Regions from separate parts of the Mesorhizobium sp. URHB0026 genome, predicted to be linked through region 2. Evidence: predicted binding sites of a transcription regulator. Region 2 holds the regulator's gene; the other holds the start of a gene.
The links. Region 2 encodes PhoB, which activates phosphate uptake and scavenging genes when phosphate is short. Its sites were predicted from a motif close to TGTCATNNANCTGTCAT; they were not measured.

Region 1 (14,712 bases), 2.8 Mb from region 2:
TCGCAGATGCAGAATGTCGAACGGCAGCTTCGCGAGATGATCCTGGCGCTCGAGATCGGGCCGGGAGAGCGACTGACCGAGCGCTGGATCGAAAGCCAATTCGGCGCCTCGCGCACACCTGTCAGGGCGGCGCTGCTGCGGCTGGAAACCGAGGGGCTGGTCGGCAGGGACGGGCGCGGCTGGACCGTTTCGCCCATCAACCTGGCCGAACTCGAGCAGGTCGCGGTCTATCGCGAGGCGGTCGAGATCGCGGCATTGCGGCTGACGTGCGGGCAAGCCGACAAGAGCGCCATCGATGTCATAGAGGCGATGCTCGATTCCTGCGACGAAGATACGCCGCGCGAGGAGTGGCACCGTGTCGGCATGGATTTTCACATCGAGCTGGCGCGGCTCTCCGGCAACGAATTCCTGTTCCGGGCGGTTCGTGACGCGATGACGCGCCTGTCACGCGCCCGCTGGCTGGAAGTGCGTGACGAAACGGCCCTTGGCCGTGCCTGGGTCGAACATCGCGCCATCCTTGCCGCGACACTCCTCGGTCAGGCCGATGAAGCCGCGCGGCTGCTGTCGGCCCACATCGTCGGCAGCCGTGACCGGCTGGTGAGGTCGCTTGCGAACGACCGACGTGGCCTTCGCGCCAGGGGATTTGCCGTTGTCGCCGCTTAGTGCGGTCCATGCGCTGCGTCACACTGGCCGGAAAAACAGACGGGTCTGACGTGAAGCGCACTTTCGGCCTCGCTTCAAGGAAGCCGATGGCGTAAGAGCGGCGATGGAAAACAACCGGTTTGAAACACCCGTGACCGTCAAATCCGTCACGGCGGGAAGCACTCAACTCTTGCGTTCGGCAAGGGAGGCTTCCGATTACCTCCTCAACAACTGGCCCGGCAAGCGCAGCCCCAAGCATCGTGCGGCGCTGCAGGCCTGTCACGACGCGCTCGCCGGCGACAAGCCGGCGATGAATGCCAGGCGCGCTTTCATCGCCGCGGCGCGGGAAGTGGATGTCTTCATCAGCGACAAGGCGCCAGCCTGATATTAGCTCGCGGTTTGGGCTGACAATTTGGATTGAGGCTCGGCCCGCATTAGCGGGCCGGATGCCGTTAATCCTTCGTTTCGGTCTCAGTCTCGGTTTCCGGCTTCGTACGTTCGCGCGCGGCAACCTTGGCCGCCAGCTTTTCAGCCTTCTTGGCCGCTTTCTGGCGGTCGCGCTCCTTGCGTTCCTGATCGTAGTTTGGTGCTCGCGCCATGTCGGCTCCTTTTGTGACTGCCTTGCGGCCCTGAGCCTGCCTAGGAGCATTAGCCGTCAAACACAACAGCCGAAGCGACAATGCGTGGCTGCTGGCATCCAAGAGATGCGGGCACTTGCCAGATCGGCGCCACAATGATGTAGGACATGCGGGCGCCAATGAATTGAGAAGCCCGTTTGTTTTGATCAAGTGACCGATGGCCACAATTTCACGGACCGCAGCAAGAGTTTTCTATTATTCGAGAAACGTCGCGCGCGATATCGCTCCGCAAGCGCTGTTTCGTGCCAGGCTGGCTGGCCGTCTCGAAAGGGCCAGGCTTTCCGGTGAGGCGGCACGCCGCAGGCTGAATTACTACAACAAGTTGCAGGATGGTTTCGCGCCAAGCGCCCATGCCGTGCGCATCGGCAAACTGCCCTTCACGCCAACCATGTACTATTACGACCTGAAGGAATTCGCCCGCTACTTCGATCCCGGCCTGCTCATCGACCTGGAATTCGGCGACGTCAGGAATGTCCCTAAGGTGCCTTCGATCGTTAAGGACAGGCCAATCTGTGCTGACGACAAGAACGCGATCATCATGAAACTCGACAAGTTTCGTCATTTCCAGATGCCGGCTGACGCCATCTCGTTCGCCGACAAGCTGCCGTCCGTTGTCTGGCGTGGTGATCTCAACAATCCGATCAGGACAAGATTTCTGAACGCCGTGCACGACTTGCCGTTCTGCGATGCCGGTTCGCACAAGCCGAACGCACCGCCCGAATACGCCAGGCCTTTTCTCAGCATCAGCCAGCACCAGCGCTATCGCTACATCGTCTCGCTCGAGGGCAACGACGTGGCGACCAATCTCAAATGGATCATGAATTCGAAGTCGCTCTGCATGATGCCGCCGCCGACCTATGAGACATGGTTTGCGGAGCGGCAGCTCGAAGCCAACGTCCACTATGTGCCGCTCGCGGCGGATTTCTCGAACCTTGAGGACCACGTCGCCTATTTCGAGCGGAAACCGGCGGAGGCGGAGCGCATCATCGCGGCCGCGAACGCCTATTGCCGGACATTCGACGACGAACAGACCGAGCAGGCGATCTCCCTGCTGGTGCTCTACAAATACTTCGTTCTGTCGGGCCAGATCAAACCGGATGCCGAGGTGTGGCGCTACATAACGGGCTAGTTGCGGCGCTCGGTCGAGGCAGCTAGCCATGCATTGGGGTGCTATCGGAATGCGTGGCTGGATGATACGGCAATCATGCTGCGGGAACCATCCCGACCGTCATTTGTTTGAACGCGTTTATCTTTGATCAAAAGAACCCATGGCCACCCTCCAACGAACGACGGCAAAGGTCTTCTACTATGCGCGGAACGTCATGCGCGATATCGCGCCGCAGGCGATCTTCCGGCGGCGATTGGCCAGCCGCCTGCAGCAGGCCAGACTCTCGGACGAGGCCGTGCGCCGGCGTCTGAATCACTACAACAAGCTGCAGGACGCTTTTACGCCAGGCCCGGATGCGGTGCGCATCGACAAGATACCGTTTGAACCGAGCATGTACTATTACGACCTGAAGGAATTTGCCCGCTATTTCGATCCATCATTGCTCATCGACCTGAAGTTCGGCGATGTCATCGGCGTGCCCAAGCTGCCGACCCTCGTCAAGGACCGGCCGATCCGCGCCGACAACAGCAATGCCGTCGTCATGAAGTTCAACAAATTCCGCCACTTCCACATGCCCGTCGATACCGTCGCCTTCGCCGACAAGCGCCCTGCCGTGGTCTGGCGCGGCGACCTCAACAATCCGATCAGAACACGGTTCCTGGATGTCGCGCGCGACCTGCCGTTCTGCGATGCCGGTTCGCACAAGCGCAGCGCACCGGCTAAGTACAGCAAGCCCTTCCTCAGCATCAGCCAGCACCTGCGCTATCGCTACATCGTCTCGCTGGAGGGCAATGACGTGGCGACCAACCTCAAATGGATCATGAATTCCAACTCGCTCTGTCTGATGCCACCGCCGACCTACGAAACATGGTTCGGCGAGAGCCAGCTCGAGGCCGGTGTCCACTATGCGCCGCTCGACCCCGATTTTGCCGATCTCGGCGCAAAACTGCGCTATTTCGAAGCGCACCCGGCCGCGGCGGAGCGCATCATAGCCGCAGCCAATGCCTATTGCCGCAAATTCTCCAATGAACGGGACGAGCATTCGATCTCCTTGCTCGTCCTCTACAAATATTTCGTGCTCGGCGGCCAGATCGAACCCGATCCCGAACTCTGGCGGTTTATCGGCGGCTAGCTCATGCTCTCGGCCTGATGCCGATCAGATATCGCTGCGGTCGAGAACCAGATCGGCGGGGCCGAAGCGATCCTTCGCTGTTAGTTGCTGGTGCCAGTAGGGGTAGAGCAGGGGCGGCCGGCTGACCGCGTCGAGGCGCTGGCGTTCTTCGGTGCCGAGCTTCAGGGCCGCCGCCGCAAGGTTGTCCTTGAGCTGAGCGTCATTGCGGGCGCCGATCACCAGCGAGGAGACGGCAGGGCGGCCGAGCAGCCAGGCGAGCGCCACCTGCGCCGCCGAGACACCACGATCCTTGCCGATGTCGACCAGCACATCGACAATCCGCCACAGCCGGTCCTCGTCGCGGATCGGCGGCTCGGACCAGCCGGCAAGCTGGCGAGCGGTCGGGCTGTCACGGCGGTATTTGCCCGACAGCAGGCCGCCGGCGAGCGGGCTCCAGACCAGAACGCCCAGCCCCTGATCGACCGAGATCGGCAAGAGCTCGTACTCGGCCTCGCGTGCTTCCAGCGTATAGTGGATCTGCTGGGTGACGAAGCGTTGCTGGTGACGGCTGTCGCTGATGGAAAGCGCCTTCATCACCTGCCAGCCGGAATAGTTGGAGCAGCCGATGTAGCGCACCTTGCCCTGGCTGACCAAACTGTCGAGCGCGGCAACGGTCTCCTCGAGTGGGGTGAGGCCGTCCCATTGGTGGACGAAATAGATGTCGATGACATCGGTCTTCAAGCGCTTCAGGCTGCTCTCGCATTCACGGATCAGATGGTGGCGCGACAGGCCCTCGTCGTTCGGGCCCTTGCCGATCCGCATCCGCGCCTTTGACGCGATCAGCACATCGTTCTTGCGCTTGCCGCCGAGCGCTTCGCCAATGATCTCTTCGGAGAGCCCGTTGGAATAGACGTTGGCGGTGTCGATGAGGTTGATGCCGGCATCGATGCACATGTCGATCATCCGCTTGGCTTCGGCGAGATCGCTGTTGCCGACCGCCGCGAAGGGCCCCGCGCCGCCGAATGTCATGGTGCCAAGCGTCAGTGTCGAAACCTTCAGGCCGGAACGGCCAAGGGTGCGGTATTCCATGTCTGATCCTCACGATTTGTTGAAGAGGCGTGCCGCCAAGGCAGGCCTGGAATGCGACCGCATTTGTAGGACAATTCAGCCTGCTTGTCGCCATGCAACGACGGTCGATCGATCGTACATTGCGGAATTTGCAACGTCGGAATTGCGCTCGGGCTGCAATAAAACCGTCACCGCCGGCCTATATTGAAGTCGGCTCAGGTGTTTCCATTCAGGCCGCTGGCCAGCAATTGGGGCGCCAGTGGTAACCGAGAGGGCTTGCAAGCGGAGCAGTTGATATGACCGAGCTGAAACAGAATTCCCCTGCCAAGGACTGGCTTGAGGCCGAGCTCGCCGACACGCTCGACGAGGACTATGAGCTCGAAATGTCGGAGCCGGCCCTCTCTATGGAGATCGCCAAGATCTACAAGAACTCGCATCCGCCTTCGATCGATCGCATGCGGTATTTTCGCGACCTGATCAGCCTCCAGTCCGAATTGATCAAGCTGCAATCCTGGGTCGCCTACCACAAGAAGAAACTGGTGGTGATATTCGAGGGCCGCGACTCCGCCGGCAAGGGCGGCGTCATCAAGCGCATCACACAGCGGCTCAATCCGCGTATCTGCCGCGTCGTGGCGCTTCCGGCTCCGACCGAACGCGAGAAGTCGCAATGGTATTTCCAGCGCTATGTCCCGCATTTGCCCGCAGGCGGCGAGATCGTTTTGCTCGACCGCTCCTGGTACAACCGCTCCGGCGTCGAACGGGTAATGGGTTTTGCCAATCCCGAGCAGGTCGAGGAGTTCTTCCATGACGTGCCGGAGTTCGAGCGCATGCTGGTGCGCTCGGGCATCACCGTGGTCAAATACTGGTTCTCGATCACCGATGAGGAACAACAAATGCGCTTCCTGATGCGGATCCACGACCCGATGAAACAGTGGAAGCTGTCGCCGATGGACCTGCAGTCGCGGGTGCGCTGGGAACAGTACACCAAGGCCAAGGAGGAGACCTTCGCCCGCACCAACATTCCCGAGGCGCCCTGGTTCATCGTCGAGGGTAACGACAAGAAGCGCGCGCGGCTGAACTGCATCGACCATCTGCTCAAGCAGCTGCCGTATGAAGAGGTGCCACACGAGGAGATCACGCTGCCGGAGCGCGTCTTCAACCCGGAATACGAGCGCCAGGTGCTGCCGCGCGAACTTTACGTGCCGGAGAAGTATTGAGCGAGAGTTTTGTCCGTCTCCCCGTCACTATCCGGGGAGAAGGTGCCGGCAGGCGGCTGAGGGGCGGCGCTGGCTTTGATAATTGAGCCAGGATAAATCCCGCGCGCGCTATGTTCTTCTGCTGACACATTGCCATCTGACATGCTCGACAGCGCAATCTTCTAGCGCTAGCGCCGCCCCTCATTGTCCTGCCGGACATTTCTCCCCGTATAGTGACAGGGAGAAACGGGCGTTCGTCGAGGGTTTCGCCACCTTACGCCCGCTTGATCACGACATGCGTGGCAAGCGCCGTCGCCACTTGCTCGGTGCATTGATAGCCAAGCTTCACCATATCCAGCCCCGCAAAAAGGTTCTCGCCTCTGCCAAGCAGCACCGGCGAGATCGCCAGGTGCATCTCGTCGATCAGCTTTTCCTGCAGATACTGCCGGACGGTGGAGACGCCGCCGCCGACTCGCACGTCCTTGCCTGACGCGGCCGCTTTGGCCTGTTCGAGAGCCGAATGAATGCCGTAGGTTACGAAATAAAAGGTCGTGCCGCCTTCCATCACGATGGGATCGCGCTTGTAATGCGTCAGCACGAAGGTCGGGACGTGATAGGGCGGGTTGTCGCCCCACCAGCCCTTCCAGCTGTCGTCAGGCCATTCGCCGCGGATCGGCCCGAACATGTTGCGGCCGAGGATCCAGGCGCCGACATTCTCGAAGCTGCGCGCCGCAAAGTCTTCGTCGACGCCTGTCTCGCCGCCTTCCTCGCCAAACATCTTGCGGAAGGTGCGGGTGCTGAAAGCCCATTTGTGCAGGGCCGGTCCGCCGACTCCGAGCGGATTTTCAAGGCTCTGATCGGGACCGGCGCCATAGCCGTCAAGCGACAGGCTGAAAGCGTTGACGCGAAGTTTGGACATGAGGACCTCCTTCTTCTTGAGAGCCAGTTGTATTTTGCAAGCGGTTTTCTAGCAAACTGATTTTGAATTGCAAGCGGTTTTTCGAGGCGGAAAAGGTGTTTCCGAATCTTGCCGCCAAGCTACGGCCACCGCCTCATTGCCCGGTCAGTTGGCGCGCGACGATTCCAAGGTCCTCGCTGTGGCTGATCGTCAGGTCGCGGGCGGCCAGCGCCTGCCGCATGGCTTTCGCCATCGTCTTGGCATGGCAATAGGCAAGCATGACCGTTTCCTCGGGTTGCGGCGAAGCCTTCGTCAGTGCCCGCCTTGCCGACACCGTCGCCCGACGGTGAAACGGGTCAGGAAGCATCCTCAGAAGGCGTTCGCCATACCTCTTGGCCGAGGTGCGGGCCGCCTCCGGCCGTGCTTCGATCATAGCTGCAGCTGCCAGTTTTTGTCAGCGGGTTTTCGATGGAACAGCCGACCAATCGAAGGAAGTGGTGACATCTACTGAAGTGCCTTGCCCGGGAAGTCGGGCTACCCCTTCAGCATCACAGCCACTTCGGGTGCGAAATAGGTCAGGATGCCGTCACAGCCGGCGCGCTTGAAGGCGAGCAACGATTCCAGCATCGCCTTCTCGCCATCGATCCAGCCATTGGAATCAGCCGCCTTGATCATCGAATATTCGCCCGAGACCTGGTAGGCGAAGGTCGGCATCTGGAATTCGTCCTTCAGCCGGCGAATGATATCGAGATAGGGCAGGCCGGGCTTGACCATCAGCATGTCGGCGCCCTCGGCGATGTCCTGCTCGGCCTCGCGCACCGCCTCGTCCGAATTGGCGTGGTCGATATAATAGGTCTTCTTGTCGCCCTTGAGCAGGCCGGCGGTGCCGACCGCCTCGCGATAGGGGCCGTAGAAGGCCGAGGCGAATTTGGTGGCGTAGGACATGATCGCCACGTCCTGGAAACCGTTGGCGTCGAGCGCGTCGCGGATGCCGCCGATACGGCCGTCCATCATGTCGGACGGCGCGATGATGTCGGCGCCGGCCGCCGCCTGGATGACGGCCGCCGCCGCGACCTGTTCGACGGTCTCGTCATTGACGATGATGCCATCGCGCAGGATGCCGTCATGGCCATGGCTGGTGAACGGGTCGAGTGCGGCGTCGGTGATGATGCCGATCTCGGGTACCGCGTCCTTGATGGCACGCGTGGCGCGGTTGATGATGTTTTCCGGGTCGAGGATGTGGGACCCCGTCTGGTCTCGCAGGCCGAGATCGACGTTGGGAAAGGTGGCAAGAGCCGGGATGCCGAGCTTGGCCGCCCGTTCGGCCTCCTTGACGGCAAGGTCGACCGAAAGCCGGAAGACGCCGGGCATGGCGGCAATCGGCTCTCGGACATTCCTGCCCTCGACAACGAATATCGGCCAGATCAGGTCGTCCACCGAAAGCCTGTTCTCCTGCACGAGCCGGCGCGACCAGTCGGCCTTGCGCATGCGGCGCAGGCGGCGGCTACCGGTGACGTCATCGACGCTGCGCGCGCCGGCAGCTTTTGCTGGGGTGAATTTGTTCATGGCCAAAACTCCGGATCCGCTGCTTTTACCACGAGCCCTTGGTGCTGACCAATGCGACACGTTTGTGCCAGTGCCGAAAGCTGCCACAACGCTGTCCCACCACGCCTATTGGGTCAGGGCTGCCCATTGCCCGAAAGGACCTGTGCCGCGCCTCCTATTGCCACACGGAACGCCTCGTCGAAGCTGACACCGCGCACCTGCCAGCGATAGGTCTTGCCGTGATCGGCCAGTCGCCAATCGGCGATCCAGCCCAGTTCCTCGTCGCTCCATACGATGCTGCCGGCGAGCGCTCGGTCGCCGCCGGTTTGCTTGGCCATCCGATCCAGCCTTGCCATGTCCGTCGCGCGTAGCGCTCCTTCACCCAAGCCGGCAAGTTGCGCGGCTTTCGGAAACGCGACATGCATCAGCATCGGCCCGGTGGCATTGACGAAGGATTCGCGCATCGTCTCGCCGCGCCCTTCCTCGGCGCTCAGAACGAAATGCCGCGCGCCTTGTTCGGTCGTGAGGAAGACGGTGAGTGTCGGCCGCTCGCCCAGCCAGGGCCTGCTGCCGAGCGACGCCAGCAGCCTGTCGATCACATCAGGTTTGTAGAAGCAGGTGAGATCATGCGGCCGGTCATGCGTGCCTTGCTCGTCATGGATCGGAATGCCCTCCATCCGGTCATGGTAGCGGAACGAGTCGACAAAGCTGCCGGCCTTGTCGCGCAGCGCGTCCATTTCGCGTCTGGCAAGCAGCCGCTGATCGCCCGAAACACGGACGAGCACCTTGTCGAGGCAAGTCCTGAAGCCGAGCTGACGGTTTTCTTCACCCTGGCCGGTGACAATGGTCTGCGAGTGGTAAAGGTCGCCTAGGTCGGTTGCCCCCGCGGCGACATTGGTTGCCATCAACACCGATAGGCAACTCAGAACAAAGGCAAGGCGCAAAAACGGCGGCATGGCTAACTATCCTGCTCTCGGCCTCTCGTAACGTCCACCAATAGCATCGGCCTCCGCTAGCCGCCAAGATCGAGGCGGCCAGGCTGCAGCCATTGACGCACCCATGTGCCGCCTTTAGCACTTCAGTCCCGCAGGCGTGGGAACAAGGATTCTCTGGCGATGGATTTTGGTGGAGGCGACGAAATTCGCTTCGAAAGGTTGGGCAGGGCGGGGGTCGTCACGCTGACGCGGCCGCAGGCGCTCAACGCCGTCACCCATCGCATGATCAAGGCGCTAGGCAAGGCCCTGCGGTCTTGGGAGCGCGACGAGGGTGTGGATGTCGTCGTGGTCAAGGCCGAGGGCAGGGCGTTTTCGGCCGGGGGCGATATCCTGCACATCTACGAAGCCGGTCGGGCTGGAAACCCACCGGTAGAGTTTTTCGCAGACGAGTATCGCCTCAACGCCTACATCGCGCGTTTCAAGAAGCCCTATGTGGCGCTCATCGACGGTATCGTCATGGGCGGCGGGGTCGGCATTTCCTTCCACGGTTCGCACCGGGTGATGACCGAGAATGCCCAGTTCGCCATGCCGGAGGTCGGCATCGGCTTTTTCCCGGATGTCGGCGCCAGTCATCTGCTGCCCGACCTTGGCGGTTCCTTCGGCATGTACCTGGCGCTGACCGGGAACCGCATTCGTTATGGCGATGCGCTGTGGTCGGGGCTGGCCACCCACACCATCAAGGCCGAAGACCAGCTAAGCTTCCTCGATCGGCTGGCGCTGACGGGCGATCCGGAATCGGTGCTGCGCGGTTTCTTTGTTCCGGCCAAGCGGGAGACCGACAGGCCGATCCTGGAGGCGATCTCCCGCCATTTTGCCCAACCGTCGCTGCCGGATCTCATCGACACCCTGGACCGCGCGGGCAAGGACGAATTCGCCGCCGGGACGCTGGCAACGATCCGCACGCGCTCGCCGACCAGTCTTCGCGTCGCCTGGCGACAGATCAGCGCCGGGCAGACCTTGTCGATGGACGACTGCATGAAGATGGAGTTCCGCATCCTGAACCGGATGCTGGCCGGCCACGATTTCTACGAAGGCATCCGCGCCGCCATCATCGACAAGGGCTCGAAGCCGCAATGGCGGCCGGCAGCGATCGATGCGGTCGGCGAGGCGGATGTCGAGGCCTATTTTGCCTCGCTCGGCGATCGGGAACTCGAGTTGTGAGCGAGGTGACATCGAGACGCGTCGTCCTGCAGCCCTCGACCGTCGAGGTGATCTTCGCCTGGTTCCAGCGTGTTATCGCGGGCTACTGCCTGCTGTTCGGCATCCTCTACTGGATCAAGCTGATCGGCTTCTATCCGGGCTCGCTGTGGCGGTTCGACCTTATGCCGGTGCATTGGCAGGTCGCGGCGGTGATGCTCGCGGTGTTCTTTCCCTTCGCCGCGGCAGGGTTGTGGATGCTGGCGTCCTGGGGCCCGGTGATCTGGTTCATCTGCGCGGTCACGGAGACGGTCATGTATGCCGGCTTTCCCGAGCTTTTCGGCCATCGTCCCCTGATCATCGTCTCGCATGCCTGCGTGGCGCTGCTCTATATCGTCTTTCGCGTCGTCATCTACCTGCAGAAACGGCCGGCACGGCACTAATGCATGTCGCCCGGAAGTGTCCTCGGTTCCGGGATCACGACATGCATAAAATCAGAGGCGACGTGCTGTAAGCCTTATACCCATTGACGACCTGTCGACTGCCTGAATCCGGCGCGGCGATCATTGCCTAAATCTTTAGGTTAATCATCCTTGCCCGGGTGACCGTTCGTTAAGCGTCTTGCGAAACCTCTTACCGGTAAGCTCTTGTTAGCCCTAGCGTTTAAGTCGAATTTTATGAGTATTCGATAGTGTCGCGATCAAGGTGAAAAACAAAAAATCACCAAGGCGACAAACGAGAGGCAAAGACAATGATCAATTCGCGTCCGGCGGCGAAGACCGCCAACGTTTCCGACGATCGCCGCGAGGCTATCCGTTCCCTGTACATGGAATCGCTGCAGCTGGTCGAGCGTTTGCACCGCCGTCTGCTTGATGTCATCAAGGACGAATTCGACCGCAACGGCCGCTCCGACATCAACGCCATCCAGGCGCTGCTGCTCTTCAACATCGGCAATTCCGAGCTGACCGCCGGCGAACTGCGCTCGCGTGGCTATTATCTCGGCTCGAACGTCTCCTACAATCTGAAGAAGCTGGTCGATCTCGGCTTCATCAACCACCAGCGCTCGCGCATCGACCGCCGTTCGGTCCGTGTCTCGCTGACGCCGAAAGGCAATGAAGTGGCGGACGTGGTTGCCGGTCTCTATGAGCGCCATGTCGGCTCGATCGAACAGGTCGGCGGCATCAACACCGACGAGTTCAAGCAGATGAACCGCGCTTTGCAGCGGCTCGACCGCTTCTGGAACGACACGATTGCCTACCGGATGTAAGACCATCCAGGAAACGGAGCCGCGCCGCAGAAGCGTGGCCGAAACAGCGACCTCCAGTCAGGGCCGGTGCCGAAAAGCACCGGTCTTTTCTTTCTTGCGTCCGGCCGAAGCAAATTACCGGCCAAGGCCACGTTGCCGCCATATTCCAGTGGAACCGAGAGCGGAAGTGATGCTGTGGTGAAGACCATGCGTCCACCCGCAACCGTGTCGCGCCCCTTGGCTTGGTCGCCAATGTGATACGGACCATGGTTGGCTAATTGTTAAGATTGCCGATTTTAGAGTGCGGGCGAGATCGCGCGATGGTCGATGCAGCAAGTGATCGAACCGCTACAAGAATGTCTGGAACGTCCATGAGAACCAGCCGCCGCTTTTTCCTTTCCGGAGCCTCCGCGCTCGCTGCCGCCGTGGTGGCTGGGCGTGCGAATGCGCAGGACGTGATCGGAGATATCCTGAAATCCTCGGCCCGCGGCAACTGGGACGATCAGTTCGATGCACGCGCCAGCGAAGGCGGCAAGGTGGCCTCGACGCTGCCCATCTTCAGTCCCCAGACTGTCGCCTTCACCGAGCAGGCGGTCGCGCAGTATCAGAACATTGTCGGGCAGGGCGGCTGGACAGACGTTCCCGCGACGAAGAGGCTGCAACTCGGCGTCGACGATCCGGACGTGGTGCCGCTGCGCAAGCGCCTGATGGTTGCGGGCGACCTGTCGCAGAGCGCCGGCATTTCGACGGCTTTCGATTCCTATGTCGACTCGGCGGTCAAGCGCTTCCAGTTGCGCCACGGCCTGCCGGCTGACGGCTCGATGGGCAAATACACCTATGCCGCGATGAACGTTTCGGCACAGATCCGGCTCGGCCAGTTGCAGACCAATCTGCAGCGGCTGAAGGAAAAGGCCGGTACGTTGGGCAGCCGTTATGTTCTGGTCGACATTCCGGCGGCGCAGGTCGAAGCGGTCGAGAACGACCGGGTCGTGCTTCGCCACACCGCGATCGTCGGCAAGATCGATCGCCAGACGCCGATCGTCAATTCCAAGATCAACGAGATCATCGTCAATCCGTACTGGAACGCACCGGTCTCGATCGTGCGCAAGGACATCATTCCGTTGATGCGGAAGAATCCCGACTATCTCAAGAACAGCCATATCCGCCTGTTCGCGCCTGATGGCAGCGAAGTCGATCCGATGAATGTGGACTGGTCGACCGACGATGCCGCCAAGTACCGTTTTCGTCAGGATCCCGGTTCGGAAAACGCCATGGCGTCGGTCAAAATCAATTTCCCGAGCCCGGACGGCGTCTACATGCACGACACGCCGCAGCAGAGCCTGTTCGGCAAGATGATGCGCTTCGATTCCTCGGGCTGCGTGCGTGTCCAGAACGTGCGCGATCTCGTCACCTGGATCCTGCGCGACACGCCCGGCTGGGATCGCCAGCATTTCGAGGCGGCCATCAAGACCGGCCAGAACACGCCGATCCAGGTCACCAACCCGGTGCCGGTGCATTTCCTCTATCTCTCTGCCTGGTCGACAGGACCCGGCGTCGTCCAGTTCCGCGACGACGTCTATGCGCTCGACGGCAACAGCGAGCTGCAGATCACGTCTTCACTGTAACGACCTGATATTTTTTTTAAAAAGCCGCTCTCAGGCGGCTTTTTTGTTGCGGATGTCGTCAGATCCACTCATTCGACCGGCTGGACGAAGCTCAGGCGATTGGCGATGGTCGGCAAACAGCCGGGATCGTGCCATGGACGTCGCCATCTTCATTCTCGTCGTGCTGGTCTTCGTGGCGCTGTCGGGCGCGCTCGTCCGCCTGGTTCGAGTGCCGCTGCCGGTGCTGCAGATCGCCATCGGCGCGGCCCTTGCTTGGCCCGCCAAGGGCCTCCATGTCGAGATAGATCCGGAACTTTTCCTGCTGGTGTTCATCCCGCCGCTTCTGTTCGGCGACGCCTTCGCGGCGCCCAAACGCGAACTCGTCGCTTTGCGCGGACCCATACTCGATCTCGCCATCGGACTGGTCTTCTTCACCATTGTCGGCTTCGGCTATGCCTTGCATTGGCTGGTGCCGAGCATTCCGCTCGTCGTCGCATTCGCGCTGGCCGCCGTTCTGTCGCCGACCGACGCCGTGGCTGTGTCCGCCATCGTCGACAGGAATGTGGTTCCGTCCCGGTTGATGCACATATTGGAGGGCGAGTCGCTGCTCAACGACGCGTCGGGCCTGGTCATGTTCCGCTTTGCGGTGGCGGCGGCATTGACCGGCAGCTTCTCCTTCGCGGGAGCCTCGCTCAGCTTCCTCTACGCCGTCGCCGCTGGCATCCTGGCCGGTATCGCGGCGCTGTTCATCGCCGCCAAGGCGCTGCAACTGCTCAACCGCATCGGCGGCGTGCCCGCCGAAGCGCAGGTTCTCGTCATGATCCTGCTGCCTTTCGTCGCCTATCTCGGCGCCGAGCATGTCGGTGCCTCGGGTATCCTGGCGGCCGTCACCGCCGGCCTGCTGACCGGGGCTTCCGGCATGTACCGCTTCCTTGGCGTGTCGGCGCGCATGCAGACCCTGTCGCTTTGGGCGACGCTCACCTTCGTCTTCAATGGCGCTCTGTTCATTCTGCTCGGCCTGCAGCTTCCCGACATCATCCGCAAGGTCCCACCGGAACTGTCCAGCCGTCATTGGCTGATCGAGCCGGTGGCGACGGTGCTGATCCTGACGCTCTGCCTGATCGGGCTGCGCTTCCTGTGGATCTGGGCCGGGGACATCGCCCAGGCGATCGCGGCGCGCATCGGCAAACGCGAGGCCGAGCCGTTCGGATTTCGCGTCCGGCTTGCCGGCTCCGTGGCCGGCGTGCGCGGCGCAATCACATTGGCGGGCATCCTGTCATTGCCGCTCGCTTTGCAGGACGGCTCTCCCTTTCCTGAACGTGATGTGGTGATCTTCCTTGCCGCTGGCGTCATCATCTGCTCGCTTCTGATCGCCAGCCTTGCCTTGCCCAGGATAGCGCGGGGGCTGGTCGAGCCGGGCAAGGATCCGGCAGCGGCGGAAGAGCGCCGGGCGCGCGTCGGCGCCGCCAATGCGGCGATCGCCAGGATCGAGAGCATCGCCAACGAGGCGGGCGAGGGCGAGGC
Region 2 (14,712 bases):
TTGCTTTTTCCCGGCCGTCAGCCTATATCGCCCCTTCTTGAGCGCGCCCATCGTCTAGCGGTCAGGACACCGCCCTCTCACGGCGGGAACAGGGGTTCGATTCCCCTTGGGCGTACCAAGCAACGGTCCTGTCGTTGACCTCCAGACAATCCTGCAGTTTCGGACCCTTTCCGCATGGGCTCCGCATACCTCGAAAGAGCACGCAAAGCCTGCGATAGCGGGGGCTTCCCATACCCCGAATCCAACCCAATTTAAGCCAAGCCGCGACGCTTGAAAGTAGTGCGTTCTCTGAGACTTGGGGCGCGGGGATAGCTTTCGCGGCAACCCGGGTCTTGAGTCGGGTAGAGTTTGGAATGGCCTCTGTTAGGACGACATGCACGCACTGCCATGGCGGTGGAAAGGTTTTCGATTGCTCGAGATGGCGTGCTTCAAAAGGGTATTGCTGCCCGCACTGGACACATCAAAGCGGTTGCCCGGGAAAGACCATGATATGCGCGCAGTGTGCCGGGCTTGGAACGATACCAGAAACCGAGTTCAGGGCCGTCGCATAGGCCGTTCTATCGCGACAATCGTGGGCTTCGCGGCAATCTATTCCTGGCCTTGCGGTGGGGACGGCAGGCAGGTTAAGGTTTGGTTTACCAATAGCCTGTCTACTGGGGACAATTCGCTTTGGGCCTGCGACCACGGATGTACTGGCGCAGCTGTCGAGGCGGAAAGGAAAGGTCGGCTCTGTGCCGGCCTTTTTGTTTTCGGGCTACATCGCTCGCATTGGCCAGGCGCCAGGGCGGCTCCGGAGTCGGCTCTCTTCGAACAACTTTTTGGCAGGGATATTGTCATTGCCCATGTCGGCTCTACCATCGATCCCAGTAGTCCGGCGGGTTGCCGGACTGTCGTGATGATGAGGGCTTGCGATGAAACATGTTGCAAAACTGGCGATCGCGGGTTTGATGTCGGCAGGTGTCGCATGCGCATCGGCCGCAGCGCTCAATACCATGGACGATGTCGGGACCGCGATCCAGTCCTGCTGGACACCGCCTGCCGGTGCCGGAGATTCGACTGTAACCCTGAGTTTCAGTTTCAAGCGCGACGGTACTCTGATAGGGCCGCCGCGACCAACCGCCGCCAAGGTGGCTGGCGACGACAAGGCGCGTAAGGCGTTCATCGATGCGGCAATAGCGGCGGTGAAGAATTGCACGCCGCTGAGTCTATCGCCGCAGCTATCGCAAGGAATTGCCGGCAACGTGTTTACGCAGCAATTCGTTTCGCCCAAGCACTAGCGGTATGCCCAAAAAACGCCTGCCATGGAGTGGGCATCGGCACGGGTGGTTCGTCGGACCGGAGAACCTGGTCGGGCGTCTTTCCCGCGCCGCGGATCAATGGCTCAGGCGCCGTGCTTCGGCATGCCGTGCCAAATCCGGAGTCTCGAAGACGTAGTCGCTCCAGGCGGATTCCGGGATTTGCCCGGCCAGATAGCACTCCAGCAACAGGCTTTCCTCGGGACTGAGCGGCCGTGGGGCACGCCCGTGATCCAGCCCGAGAGAGTGAAAAAGATTTCTTGTTAGCTCCGATACGGTGAAATGCATCGACATCCCGCGTTCTCCTTTGCGCTTCAACGCAGCAGCACGGGCAAAGGTTTCAGCACCAGACACCGTAATGCCTGATTGATCGCAGGCTCGACGGTGCGTGTGGTCGGCCCCGCCTTTTTCCCGGCTGAATGACCCACGAGTGTTTTCGCGGGAACGTTCGTCTTCGGAACGGGGTCCGCCTCCCGGCGTTGTGGTCGATATCAGGCAGGGAGAACGCCATGGCCACGTTCAGGGAAATGCGGGTACTGGAGATCGTCGAAGACGCCTCACTGACTACCGACCAGAAGATCGCCGAATTGCGCAAGATCGAATCCGAGGCGCGCGGGCTGCAACGGGCGGCGTCGGAGAGCCCGATGGGCGACGATGACGGCTGGCAGGACGATCTGCGCCAGGTTCGGCTTGCGCTCGACAAGCTCGGCGCCAAGGAACCGAGGAAGGGCGCGGCATCGCTATAGACCGTTCTAAAGCACGTCGCGTCGAAGCGGATTCAGGCCTTTGTTTTATGCATTAATCGCAAACCATGCGAACTCTTTGACCGGGAGCGCTTACGTTCCTGCATGCCAATTGTTTTTCGGGGCCCGATGACGGAGGAGAGGGCGGTGACACCCTGGCCTGAGACCGTCTGTGGGGCGCAGGCTTAACCACCCTGCGCTCGTAAAACCGCCCGGGAGGCTGGGGTGGACCCGGGAAGGCGCCGTTGTCGACCGGCGGCTGGTAATCGACATTGGGCGGCGGCCGGTCCCAGATCCGCCTGGCGTCGAGCGGCCGCGGGATTACCACCGTGCCGTCATAGCTGCGAGAGCAGCCGCCGCCGAAAAGCAGCGCCACGCCCAGCAAGAAAGGCCCTATCCGTCCGTACATTAGCAACACCCCTGCGCATGCTTATAGCGCGGCCTTGCTCCGCGCCACAACCGGACGGAATAACGCAGCAGGAACAGGCCGGTTGCGCCGTTAAGGTTAGCGGATCGTTAATGCTTCTGCGGCACATTCCGCCGACGAACCGCGGAGGGAGGGTTCGGCCTTGATTTTCGGGGTGGGGACAGCATGGCGGAAACGGACGAAGCAATCGGCGCGCGGGGCAAGCGCAAGCCCGGCAAGGCAGCCGCGCATGGCGGCGATGGGTCATCCGGCGTCGACATGGATTGCGTCGACGCGCTGCGCCAACTCGTCGAAGCGGGCTCGGACTGGATTTGGGAAACCGACGCGGAACTGCGCTTTTCCTGGCTTTCCCAAGATTATCAGGCGGCAACCGGTATCGATCCGGCAATCGTGCTAGGTCGGTTCCGCTTCGACTTTCTCAACCAGGTCCTGCAGGGCAACCGCGGTGCGGCGGCGCATCTGGAGGATTTGCAGGCGCACCGGCCGTTCCGCGACTTCGTCTACGAACTGAAGGGAGGCCGCCCCGACTGCCGCTGGGTGCTGACGTCAGGCGTCCCGCGTTTCGACAGCGAAGGAAAATTCGTCGGCTATCGCGGCCTTGGCCGCAACGTCACCGCGCTGGTGGCCAGCTCCTTCGAGGCCATGCAGCCGGCGGCTGGCGGCGACACCGTCCAGCATCTCGCCGATCTCGAGCGGACGATGGATGCCATGCATATGGGCGTCGTGCTTCTAGACGCCAGGCTCGATACGCTCATCGTCAATAAGGCCTATCGCGATCTCTCCAGGATTCCGGATGGGGCCGTGACGGTAGGCGCGCCGTTCAGCCTGCTGATGGAACTCAATCGCCGCAACGGCATCTATGGCGACATCGACGAAGAGCAATGGCAGCGCTACCTCGCCACGCGCATCGAAGAGATCAAGAACGGTACCGTCGCGCCTCGGGAGTTTGTCCACACCGACGGGCGCACCATGATGTTCTCCGTCACGGCTCTGTCGGGAGGCAAACGGCTGCTGACCTACTACGAGGTCACCGAGATCAAGCAGCGCGACGCCGAGATCGAGAACGCCAACGCAAAGATAGCCGAGACTTTCGCCAATCTCCGCACCATGGTCGATCAGATGCCGATCGGTGTTCTCGTCCTCGATGCCGACATGCGCGCCGAGGTCATCAACCGCGCCTTTTACGATTTCTGGCAGATCGACGCCCGGCGCGCCGAGACCGGCTGCAGCTTCCGCGATCTGATGGAAGCCAGCCGCGACATCGACCCGTATGGTTCGGACGACGCGACATGGCAGCGGCATGTCGCCGAACGCGAGGCTGAAATCAGGGCCGGCACAGCTGGAGCGAGGCAGTTCCCGCGCAATGACGGCAGGACGCTGATCTCGTCGATGGCGCCGCTGGCCGGCGGCAAGCGGTTCATTTCCTATGTCGATGTCACCGACATGAAGGATCGCGAGGCCGAACTTGCCGAAGCGCTGGAAAAGGCGCGGCTGGCGGAAGCAGTAATCAACGGGGTCAAGGATCCGATCTTCGTCAAGGACGACAATCTGCGCTTCGTGTTCGTCAACAGGGCCTTCGCGGCGCTGTTCAAGCAGGCGCCGCAAGCCATGCTTGGCAGGCCGGGAAGCGATTTCCTCGGGCCGGACGAGGTCGCGCTGTTCGAAAGCAGCGAACGCGAGGTGCTGGCCGGGGGACAGCAATACGAAGTGGAAGAAAGCTTCGAGGCCGGCGGCGGCACCCGTTCGCGTATCGTCAGGAAGAATCGCGTCCGCATGGCAAGCGGCCGCGACTATGTCGCCGGCTTTCTCTTCGACATCTCCGACATGAAGCGGCGCGAGACCGAAGCCGAAGACGCGCGCAAGCATCTCGCCAGCGTGCTGGAATCGCTGCCGGCGGGCGTCATCATCTACGACCGCGACGACAAGTTCGTCTTCGCCAACCACAGACTGCAGGATACGTTGCCGGCGCTGAAGCCCTTCTGGCAGCCCGGCCGCACCTTCCGCGAAGCGCTGGAGTTCGGCCATTCGGTGGGTTATTTCCGTTCGAGTGGCGATCCTGAGATCGACAGCCTGTACGAAGCCGATTCCGAACGCTGGCTTGACGGCATCCTGGCGCGTTACCGTCTGCCGAATTCCTCCTATGAGCGCCTCAACGCGGATGGCCGCTGGTACCAGGTCTACGATATGCGCACAGGCGACGGCACGTTCATCGGCGTGCGCGTCGACATCACCGACCTCAAGAGCCGCGAGGCGGCGCTTCATGACTCGATGCGCCAGATCGATCTCTTCCGTCATGTCATGGACGAGTTGCCGGTGGCCGCCTTCATCAAGGCGCAGGACCTGAGCATCGAATTCGTCAACAAGGCCTGGTGCGCGCTGACCGGTCTCGCCAAGGACGATGTCATCGGCCGGACCGACCGTCAGCTGTTCAGCGGCGAGGAAGCGGAAGGCTTCAGCCAGGACGACACCGATGTCGTGACGAACGGGAATGTGCGCGAGGTCGAGGAGCCCGTCACTCATCGTGACGGAACGGTGCGGCAGTTGATGACGCGCAAGAGCCGCCTGGTGGCCACGGACGGATCGGTGCATCTGGTCGGATCCAGCACCGACATCACCGACGTCAAGGCGCGCGAGCAAGCTCTGGAAGAGAGCATGCGCGAGAACGAGGTGTTCCGCAGCCTGATCGACAACGTGCCGGTGTCGATCTACGCCAAGCGCTCCGATCTCAGGCAATTCTATGTCAATAAGGGCTGGTGCGATCTCACCGGCTTCAGCAAGCAGGAGGCGATCGGCAAGACCGACGTCGAGATCTTCGGGCCGGATGGCGAGGCCTTCGTGGCAAGCGATCTCGCTGTACTGCGTACGGGCGAGACCCAGGAGATCGAGGAGACGGTGCGCCTTTCAGACGGCAGCGTCAGGCATCAGTTCGCGCGCAAGGGCGCAATGATCGCCTCCGACGGTTCGCTCTACCTGATCGGTTCGACCACCGATATCACGGAACTCAAGCAGCGCGAGGCGGAGCTCAGCGAGGCGCGCCAGCGCGCCGTGCTCGCCGACCGCGCCAAGTCGGAGTTCCTCGCCAATATGAGCCACGAGATCCGCACGCCGATGAACGGCGTACTGGGCATGGCTGAACTCCTGGCCAAATCCAATCTCGATCCGAAGCAGAAGACATTCACCGACATCATCGTCAAATCGGGCAACGCGCTCTTGACCATCATCAACGACATCCTGGATTTCTCCAAGATCGATGCCGGCCAGCTGGTGCTCGACCCGGCGCCTTTCAATCTGGCCGAGGCGATCGAGGACGTGGCGACGCTGGTTTCGACACGGGCCAAGGAAAAGGATCTCGAGCTCATCGTGCGCATCGAACCACGGCTCGAAAGCCTATTCATCGGCGATGTCGGCCGCATCCGGCAAATCGTCACCAACCTGCTCGGCAATGCGGTGAAGTTCACCGATGAAGGCCACGTGCTGGTCGACGTGACCGGCGAACGGGTTCCGACGGGAACCAGGCTGACGATCTCGGTCACCGACACCGGCATAGGCATCCCCGAGGAAAAACTGAAACTGGTGTTCGAGAAATTCAGCCAGGTCGATACGTCCTCGACAAGGCGCCACGAGGGCACCGGCCTTGGCCTTGCCATCACCTCGCGGCTGGTCGACCTGATGGGCGGCGACATTGGCGTCGAGAGCGCCGAAGGCAAGGGGTCGACCTTCTGGTTCACCGTAACGTTGCCGGGGGCCGGGCAGCAGAGCGGGCAGCGCATCACGCCGGTGGACGTGACGGGCGCACGCGTGCTGATCGTCGACGACAACGCCGTCAACCGCGCCATCCTGACCGAGCAGATGATCTCGTGGACGTTCGATTCCTGCGCGGCCGAAAGCGGCGCCGAAGGTCTCAAGGTGCTGATCGCGGCCGCCGCCTATGGCGTGCCTGTCGATTGCGTCGTGCTCGATTACCAGATGCCCGAGATGAGCGGCGCCGAAATGGCGCGCATCGTGCGCAACACCGAAGGCCTCGCCGACACGCCGATCATCATGCTGACATCGGTCGACCAATCGCTTGCCAACACCAGCTACCGCGATCTCGGCATCGATGCCCAGCTGATCAAGCCGGCGCGTTCCTCGGTGCTCCTGGAAACGCTGGTCGCGACCATCCAGCGCCATCGCCACACCACCAGCGGCCACGCCGTTCAAACGCTCGCGGACGAGGCGCCCGAGGCTTCCTGGCCGCCGCCCCTGGCGCCATCGGAGCAGCGCGCGCAATTGCAGCCGCCACAGGTTCGCCCCAGGCTGCCTGCGACGGCCGGCGGGCACAGGCTGGATATACTGGTGGCCGAGGACAATGAGGTGAACCAGATGGTGTTCACGCAAATCCTCGGCGAGACCGGCTATGGTTTCGAGATCGTCGGCAATGGCCGCAAGGCGCTCGACGCCTTCGGCACGCTCAATCCGTGCATGATCCTGATGGATGTCTCGATGCCCGAGATGAGCGGTCTCGAAGCGACGGCCGCGATCCGCCGGCTGGAGCAGGAGACCGGCACGCATGTGCCGATCGTCGGCGTCACAGCGCATGCGCTGAAAGGCGACCGCGAGCGCTGCCTGGAGGCGGGCATGGACGACTATCTGCCCAAGCCGATCAGCCCCAGGGCCCTGCTCGAGAAGGTCGAGCGCTGGGTCGGCGCCGGCCGTCAGGTCCACCGCAACGCGGGATAGAGCGCGCGTCGCCTCGATTGCAGGATCAGGCGAGGCAATCAAGGAATCAGCGGGAGATTCACTGCTACCGCTGCGTGCAATGGCTATGGTGCGATCGCGCCATATCAAAGGCCGTGTCCAGCCGGAACAATAGCGAAATCGAATTCCGCTCTTCTCAGTTACGGGCGGGAGCAGCGACCGCCTGCAAGAAACAGTGTCACTCTACCCCAACGGACCTGTTTTTGGCGATGGCCCGGCCATGACACGCTCTGGCTGCGAGCAACGCGCTCCCGTCCGGATTTTCTTCATTTGGGAAGAGCCTGGTCGAGTACGGGGTGATTCCAGCCGTCGGTCGGCTCAAGCCCCTGATTCCGGCGGTAAACTCGGACCGCGCCGCGAGCGCCCGAGATCAGCGTCTTTCGCGTTGCCGGCAACGCGTTACCTGGCTGACATGAAACTGTCATGCGACTGTTATAATCGAAGGCTATTGGCCTCAGCGGGCGCCGGCTAGAAGTGGCGCCGAGAGACCATCTTCCGAACAGGAGCAGGCCACATGAGACATTTCATCCGCTCGGCGGCCGTTGCGATTGCAATGGCTGCGGCGTCCACCCTCACCCTTTCCGCAGCAATGGCAGCTGACCTTTCCGGCGCCGGCTCGACCTTCATCTATCCGGTGTTCGCCAAATGGGCCGACACCTACAAGAAGGATACCGGCATCGGCCTCAACTATCAGTCGATCGGCTCGGGCGGCGGCATCAAGCAGGTCATCGCCAAGACCGTGACCTTCGGCGCCACCGACAAGCCGATGTCCGACGCTGATCTGCAAAAGAACGGCCTCGTGCAGTTCCCGATGGTGATGGGCGGTATCGTGCCGATCGTCAACCTCACGGGCATCAAGCCGGGCGAACTCGTCCTCGACGGGAAGACGATTGCCCAAATCTATCTCGGCGCCATCACCACCTGGGATGACGCCGCGATCAAGGCGCTGAACCCCTCGCTCACCCTGCCGTCGACCGCTATCGCCGTCGTGCATCGTTCGGACGGCTCGGGCACGACGTTCAACTTCACCAACTACCTGGTGAAACTGTCACCCGACTGGAAGGACAAGGTTGGTTCGGACACGGCCGTCGAATGGCCGACCGGCGTCGGCGCCAAGGGCAGCGAAGGCGTTGCCAACACCGTCAAGCAGACCGACGGCGGCATCGGCTACGTCGAATATGCCTATGCCAAGCAGAACAATCTCTCCTACTCCAAGATGCTGAACGCCGCCGGCAAGGTCGTCGAGCCGTCGCTCGAATCCTTCGGCGCGGCTGCTTCGAACGCCGACTTCAAGGGCGCCAAGAACTTCAACGTCATCATCACCAACGAGCCCGGCGACGCCAGCTGGCCGATCGCTGCCTCGACCTGGGTGCTGATCCACAAGGCCCCGGACGATGCCGCGGCCACCGGCGAAGCGCTCAAGTTCTTCGCCTGGGCCTACAAGGACGGCAAGGAAACCGCCAAGGCGCTCGACTACGTGTCGATCCCCGACAGCGTCGTCGACCTGATCAAGGCTTCGTGGAAGGCCGACATCCAGGCCGACGGCAAGCCCGTCTACGCCGGCGAGTAACATCTCTCTGGAGGAGCGCCGCCCCGCGGCGCTCCTTTTCAATCAACACAAAGAGCCGAGCTTGACATGAGCGCTGCCCAGGAAGCCTTGCCAGCCGTTCGAGGTTCACGTGACGCCACCGTCAGACGGTTCGCGTTGACCGATTCGATCTTCCATGGGCTGACCCGCGCCGCCGCCATTCTCGTGTTGGTGCTGCTCGGCGGCGTCGCCATCTCATTGTTCGCCGGTTCCTGGCAGGCCCTGTCGACCTTCGGCTTCTCCTTTCTGACCACCGAGAGCTGGAACCCCGTCACCGAGAAATTCGGCGCCCTGGCGCCCATTTATGGCACCATCGTAACCTCGGCCATCGCCATCCTGATCGCCGTGCCGCTCGGCATCGGCATCGCCATTTTTCTCACCGAGCTTTGCCCGCGTCCGCTCCGGCGCCCGATCGGCATGGCGGTGGAACTGCTCGCCGGCATCCCTTCGATCATCTACGGCATCTGGGGCCTGTTCGTGTTGGCACCGTTCCTGCAGACGACAGTGCAACCATTCATCATCAGCGTGTTCCATGGCATTCCCGGCCTTAGCAGTCTGTTTGCCGGCCCGCCCTACGGCATCGGCCTGCTGACCTCGTCGCTGATCCTCGCCATCATGGTGCTGCCCTTCATCACCTCGATCACCAAGGACGTGTTCGACACGGTGCCGCCGGTGCTGAAGGAGTCCGCCTACGGCATTGGCTGCACGACCTGGGAAGTGACGCGCCGCGTCGTCATCCCCTACACCCGCATCGGCATCATGGGCGGCGTCATGCTCGGCCTCGGCCGCGCGCTTGGCGAAACCATGGCGGTAACCTTCGTCATCGGAAACGCGCATCGCATCTCTACCTCGCTGTTCGCGCCGGCAACGACAATCTCCGCGACCATCGCCAATGAATTCACCGAAGCCGTCGGCGATCTCTACACGTCGTCGCTGGTGGCGCTCGGCCTGATCCTGTTCGTCATCACCTTCCTCATCCTTGCCATCGCACGCTACATGCTGATGCGCATCGACGCCCGCACCGGAGCCTGACCGATGTCGACAGCCTCGTCGCTTCACAGCCGCCGCAAGACCAGAAACTCGGTGATGATGACGCTGTGCGTCGTCGCCGCGGGCATCGGGCTTGCCTGGCTGGCACTGATCCTCGGCGCACTGGTCTACAAAGGCGCCGCCGGGCTGTCCCTTGACGTCTTCACGCGGATGACGCCGCCCCCCGGCGATGCGGGCGGCCTGCTCAACGCCATCTATGGCAGCGTGGTGATGACCGTCATCGCCGTCATCGTCGGCACGCCGATCGGTGTCCTCGCCGGCACCTACATGGCCGAATATGGCCGTTTCTCCAAGCTCACCACCGTGGTGCGGTTCATCAACGACATCCTGCTGTCGGCGCCGTCGATCATCATCGGCCTTTTCGTCTACGAATTGATGGTGCGGCCGATGGGGCATTTCTCGGCCATCGCCGGCGCCGTCGCGCTGGCTATCCTGGTCATCCCCGTGGTCGTGCGCACCACCGAGGACATGCTCAACCTGGTGCCGAACGCCTTGCGCGAAGCCGGCACCGCGATCGGCGCGCCGCGCTGGGTGGTCATCAAGTCGGTCGCTTACCGCGCGGCACTGTCCGGCATCGTCACCGGCATATTGCTGTCGATCGCCCGCATCTCCGGCGAGACCGCGCCACTTCTTTTCACGGCGCTGAACAACCAGTTCTGGTCGAGCAACCTCAACGCGCCGATGGCCAGCCTGCCGGTCACCATCTTCCAGTTCGCTCTCAGCCCCTACGAAGAATGGCAGCAACTGGCCTGGACCGGCGCACTCATAATCACATTGACGGTTCTCGCGCTCAGCATCTTCGCGCGCAGCCTGACCGGACGCAGAGAGGACAAATGAGCCAGATGTTGTCTCCAGACATGACGATTGCCGCCGAGGCAGCCGCCAAGGCGAAGATCGAGGTCAAGAACCTCAATTTCTACTACGGCCAGTCGAAGGCGCTGAAGGACATCACCTTGTCGCTGCCCGAGCGCAGCGTGACTGCCTTCATCGGACCGTCGGGTTGCGGAAAGTCGACGCTGCTGCGCGTCTTCAACCGCATCTACGAGCTCTACCCCAAGCAGACCGCCGAGGGTCAGGTGCTGCTCGACGGCCAGAACGTTCTCGACCGCTCGCAGGACCTCAACCTGTTGCGCACCAAGATCGGCATGGTGTTCCAGAAGCCGACGCCGTTCCCGATGTCGATCTATGAGAACATCGCCTTCGGCGTCCGGCTCTATGAGAAGATCGGCAAGGCCGAAATGGACGGCCGTGTCGAGCAGGCGTTGAAACGCGCCGCGCTCTGGAACGAGGTCAAGGACAAGCTCAATGCCAGCGGCCTCAGCCTGTCCGGCGGCCAGCAGCAGCGGCTTTGCATCGCCCGCACGGTGGCGGTGAAGCCGGAGGTCATCCTGCTCGATGAGCCGGCGTCGGCGCTCGACCCATTGTCGACCGCGAAGATCGAGGAATTGATCGACGAGTTGCAAGCCGACTACACAATCGTCATCGTCACCCACAACATGCAGCAGGCCGCGCGCGTCTCGAAGCAGACGGCTTTCATGTATCTGGGCGAGCTGGTCGAATTCGACAAGACCGAGAAGATCTTCACGTCGCCTCGCGAGAAGCGCACGCAGGACTATATCACCGGCCGCTTCGGCTGATCTCACGCATACGAGGACCAGGATCATGGCCGAACACACAGTCGCAGCCTTCGACGAGGATCTCGGACAGATCAGCAGGCTGATCAGCGACATGGGCGATCTCGCCGGCATCATGGTCGGCGGCGCCACCAAGGCGCTGCTGAATTCCGACAACGCGCTGGCACAGCGCGTCGTCTCCGACGACGCCATTATGGACGCGCGCCAGCGCGAACTCGATGATCGCGCCATCACCCTGATCGCCAAGCGCCAGCCGATGGCCGACGATCTGCGTCATGTGGTCGGCTCGATCCGCATGGCGGGCGATCTCGAACGCATCGGCGACCTTGCCAAGAACATCGCCAAGCGCGTCGGCTCCGTCGGCCTCACCGCCACGCCGCGCGACCTGTCGCATTCCATAGACTCCATGGCGCAGCTGGTGCTGATCCAGGTGCAGGGCGTGGTCGAGGAATATGCGGCCGGCGATGCCGCCGCCCTCGCCAAGCTCAGGAATGACGACGAACGCATCGATGTCAAATACACTTCGGTCTTCCGCGAACTCCTGACCTACATGATGGAGGATCCCCGCAACATCACGGCTTGCACGCATCTTTTGTTCTGCGCCAAGAATCTCGAACGCATCGGCGACCATGTGACCAACATTGCCGAGAATGCGTATTATGTGCTGACCGGCACGCAACTGCCCGCCAACCGTCCGAAGCAGGACGAGACGGCGATGTCGGTGCCGGCGGCTTGACGGCAGGGATGATCAATCGATGATCGCGCCACGCATCATGGTGGTGGAGGACGAGGAGCCGCTGGGCGTGCTCCTCCGCTACAATCTGGAGTCCGAGGGTTACCAGGTCGAGGTGGTGACACGCGGCGACGAAGCCGAGATCCGCCTCCAGGAAAACGTGCCCGACCTCCTGGTGCTCGACTGGATGGTGCCGGCGGTTTCCGGCATCGAACTCTGTCGGCGCCTGCGTATGCGGCCCGAGACGGAGCGGTTGCCGATCATCATGCTGACGGCGCGCGGCGAGGAGAGCGACCGCGTGCGCGGCCTCTCGACCGGCGCCGACGACTATCTGGTCAAGCCGTTCTCGACGCCGGAATTCATGGCCCGGGTCAAGGCACTGCTGCGCCGCGCCAAGCCGGAAGTGTTGTCCAGCGTGCTCAAGGTCGGCGACATCGTGCTCGACCGCGAATCGCACCGGGTCTATCGCAAGAAGAGCGAGATCCGGCTCGGACCGACCGAGTTCCGCCTGCTCGAGTTCATGATGCGCCATCCCGGCCGCGTATTCTCGCGCAGCCAGTTGCTCGACAATGTCTGGGGCGAGACGATCTACATCGACGAGCGCACCGTGGATGTGCATGTCGGCCGCCTGCGCAAGGCGGTAAACAATGGCCGCATGCCCGATGTGATACGCACCATCCGTGGCGCAGGCTACGCGATCCGCGAGGATTGAGATCAGGCCACGTTCTTGCCGGATCTCACCTGCACGCCCGGCGCGAAGATCTCCTGGTCGACGAAGGTGAGCGCGCGCATGGCGCAGCCCTCGCGGATCAGCGGCAATTCGTTCGGCTCTGTATCGAAGGAAATCGACGTCGAATGCTGGCCGCCGGCGGTCTGGGCGATGGCCTCGCGCAAGGCCGGCTCGATCAGATCGAAGGCGGCGGCGCTGACGCCGACCATCGCAACGGGCGCCGGATCGATCAGCGCGAACAGGCTGCCAAGCCCATAGCCCAGCGCCTCCCCGGCCTTGCGATAGGCCTCGCGTTCCGGTCCGTCTCTTTCGCGCGCCGTGGCCGCCAATGCACGCATGTCGGCGTCGCTGACGTCGACCGGTTTGGCGTCCTCACCCATCTGTCCTGCATTGCGCCAGATGGCATAGTTGCCGGCATAGGCCTCGACGCAGCCGCGCCGCCCGCAGCGGCAGAGCGCGCCGCCCGGGCGATGGATCATGTGGCCGAACTCGCCGCCCGAGGAATGGGTGCCTGTGAACAGCTCGCCCTTCAGCACCAGGCCCATGCCGATGCCGTGCGAGAGCAGGATGGCGATGAAGTCGTCGCGGTAGCGCTCGGGGTCGCGCCAGCGCAGCGCCACCGCCATCATGTTGCAGTCGTTCTCCATGGTGGCGGGGATGCCGAATTCGGCTTCGAGTATATCGGCGAAGGCAATGTCCGTCTGGGGCGTGATCGGCGACCACAGCATGGCGCGCGCCTCGGTGTCGGTGATGCCCTGGATCGCCAGCGCGATGCGGGCGATGCTGGCGACGTCGAGGTCGGGATCCTCGAGGCGGCGCCGGACGATGGCCACGCATTCGCCGATCAGCGCCTCGCGCGACATGGTCAGCGTGTCCAGCCGGCGCTGCTCCTCCGATATCACCTGGCCGGCGTAGTCGATGACGGCGACGGAGAGGAAATTCAGCGACAGCACCACGGTCATGACCGCCGCGGCCTCGGGGTTGAGGCCAAGGCCAACCTGCGGCCGGCCGCGTTTCAGTGAGCCGGCCTCGTTCGGCTTGCCTTCGCTCAGGATACCTTCGCCGATCAGGTCGGCTGATATCGCCGATATAGTCGAGTGGCTGAGGGCGGTGGTGGCGGCGATCTCGGTGCGCGAGGGCTGGCCACCCCGGCGCACGGCTCCAATCACCATTGCTCGATTGCGCCGGCGCAGATCGTCGTGGCGGATTCCGACCGACATGATTTCCCTCCCCGTCGCCGCGGTTCTTGACGCCCCCCCGAACACCCTCCGGCAACAGGTCGAATACTGGCAGAAGCGGCTGGGGCTGTCATTTATTTATTGCGAGGCTCGAAAAAAGGCTTCCGGCACCTCAAAATCCGTCAGAATCGATGTTGACAGGGTTCCGGCGATGGACGAATATTTTTTCGAGGCTCGAAAAAATAGGGCCTTCGTGCCGGCCTTGGGGCCAGTTTGGTCGCGCCACACGCGGCGCAGGGAGGATATCATGAAGAGATTCACAGTCGCCATTCTGGCGGGTGTCGCCATGTCGCTGACGCTCGCGTCGGTCGCTCAGGGGAAGGACAAAGTGATCGGCGTGTCGTGGTCGAACTTCCAGGAAGAGCGCTGGAAGACCGACGAGGCGGCCATGAAGAAGGCCATCGAGGCCGCAGGCGACAAGTACATTTCCGCCGATGCGCAGTCCAATCCCGGCAAGCAGCTGACCGATGTCGAGAGCCTGATTTCGCAGGGCGCCAGTTCACTGATCATCCTGGCGCAGGACGCGTCGGCCATCGG

Region 1: the regulator PhoB is predicted to act here: its motif matches at 4,743-4,759, upstream of ppk2 (polyphosphate kinase 2).

What each region holds. Positions count from the first base shown of each region.
Region 1 covers NZ_JBSSCN010000001.1:3,816,070-3,830,781, forward strand. The annotation lists gene ACVWWD_RS18610 (GntR family transcriptional regulator) at 1-663, shown strand, start outside; gene ACVWWD_RS18615 (DUF982 domain-containing protein) at 794-1,027, shown strand; gene ACVWWD_RS18620 (hypothetical protein) at 1,095-1,241, opposite strand; gene ACVWWD_RS18625 (glycosyl transferase family 90) at 1,438-2,409, shown strand; gene ACVWWD_RS18630 (glycosyl transferase family 90) at 2,549-3,520, shown strand; gene ACVWWD_RS18635 (aldo/keto reductase) at 3,545-4,588, opposite strand; gene ppk2 (polyphosphate kinase 2) at 4,864-5,784, shown strand; gene ACVWWD_RS18645 (dihydrofolate reductase family protein) at 6,038-6,682, opposite strand; gene ACVWWD_RS18650 (hypothetical protein) at 6,816-7,094, opposite strand; gene hemB (porphobilinogen synthase) at 7,196-8,227, opposite strand; gene ACVWWD_RS18660 (DUF2066 domain-containing protein) at 8,341-9,162, opposite strand; gene ACVWWD_RS18665 (enoyl-CoA hydratase/isomerase family protein) at 9,322-10,362, shown strand; gene ACVWWD_RS18670 (DUF6163 family protein) at 10,359-10,781, shown strand; gene ldtR (transcriptional regulator LdtR) at 11,090-11,605, shown strand; gene ACVWWD_RS18680 (L,D-transpeptidase family protein) at 11,956-13,209, shown strand; gene ACVWWD_RS18685 (Na+/H+ antiporter) at 13,343-14,712, shown strand, end outside.
Region 2 covers NZ_JBSSCN010000001.1:1,025,992-1,040,703, reverse strand. The annotation lists tRNA gene ACVWWD_RS05210 (tRNA-Glu) at 44-118, shown strand; gene ACVWWD_RS05205 (hypothetical protein) at 912-1,277, shown strand; gene ACVWWD_RS05200 (hypothetical protein) at 1,374-1,589, opposite strand; gene ACVWWD_RS05195 (hypothetical protein) at 1,805-2,041, shown strand; gene ACVWWD_RS05190 (PAS domain-containing protein) at 2,631-7,184, shown strand; gene pstS (phosphate ABC transporter substrate-binding protein PstS) at 7,717-8,772, shown strand; gene pstC (phosphate ABC transporter permease subunit PstC) at 8,839-9,822, shown strand; gene pstA (phosphate ABC transporter permease PstA) at 9,826-10,677, shown strand; gene pstB (phosphate ABC transporter ATP-binding protein PstB) at 10,674-11,477, shown strand; gene phoU (phosphate signaling complex protein PhoU) at 11,503-12,210, shown strand; gene phoB (phosphate regulon transcriptional regulator PhoB) at 12,230-12,919, shown strand; gene ACVWWD_RS05155 (ROK family protein) at 12,922-14,157, opposite strand; gene xylF (D-xylose ABC transporter substrate-binding protein) at 14,423-14,712, shown strand, end outside.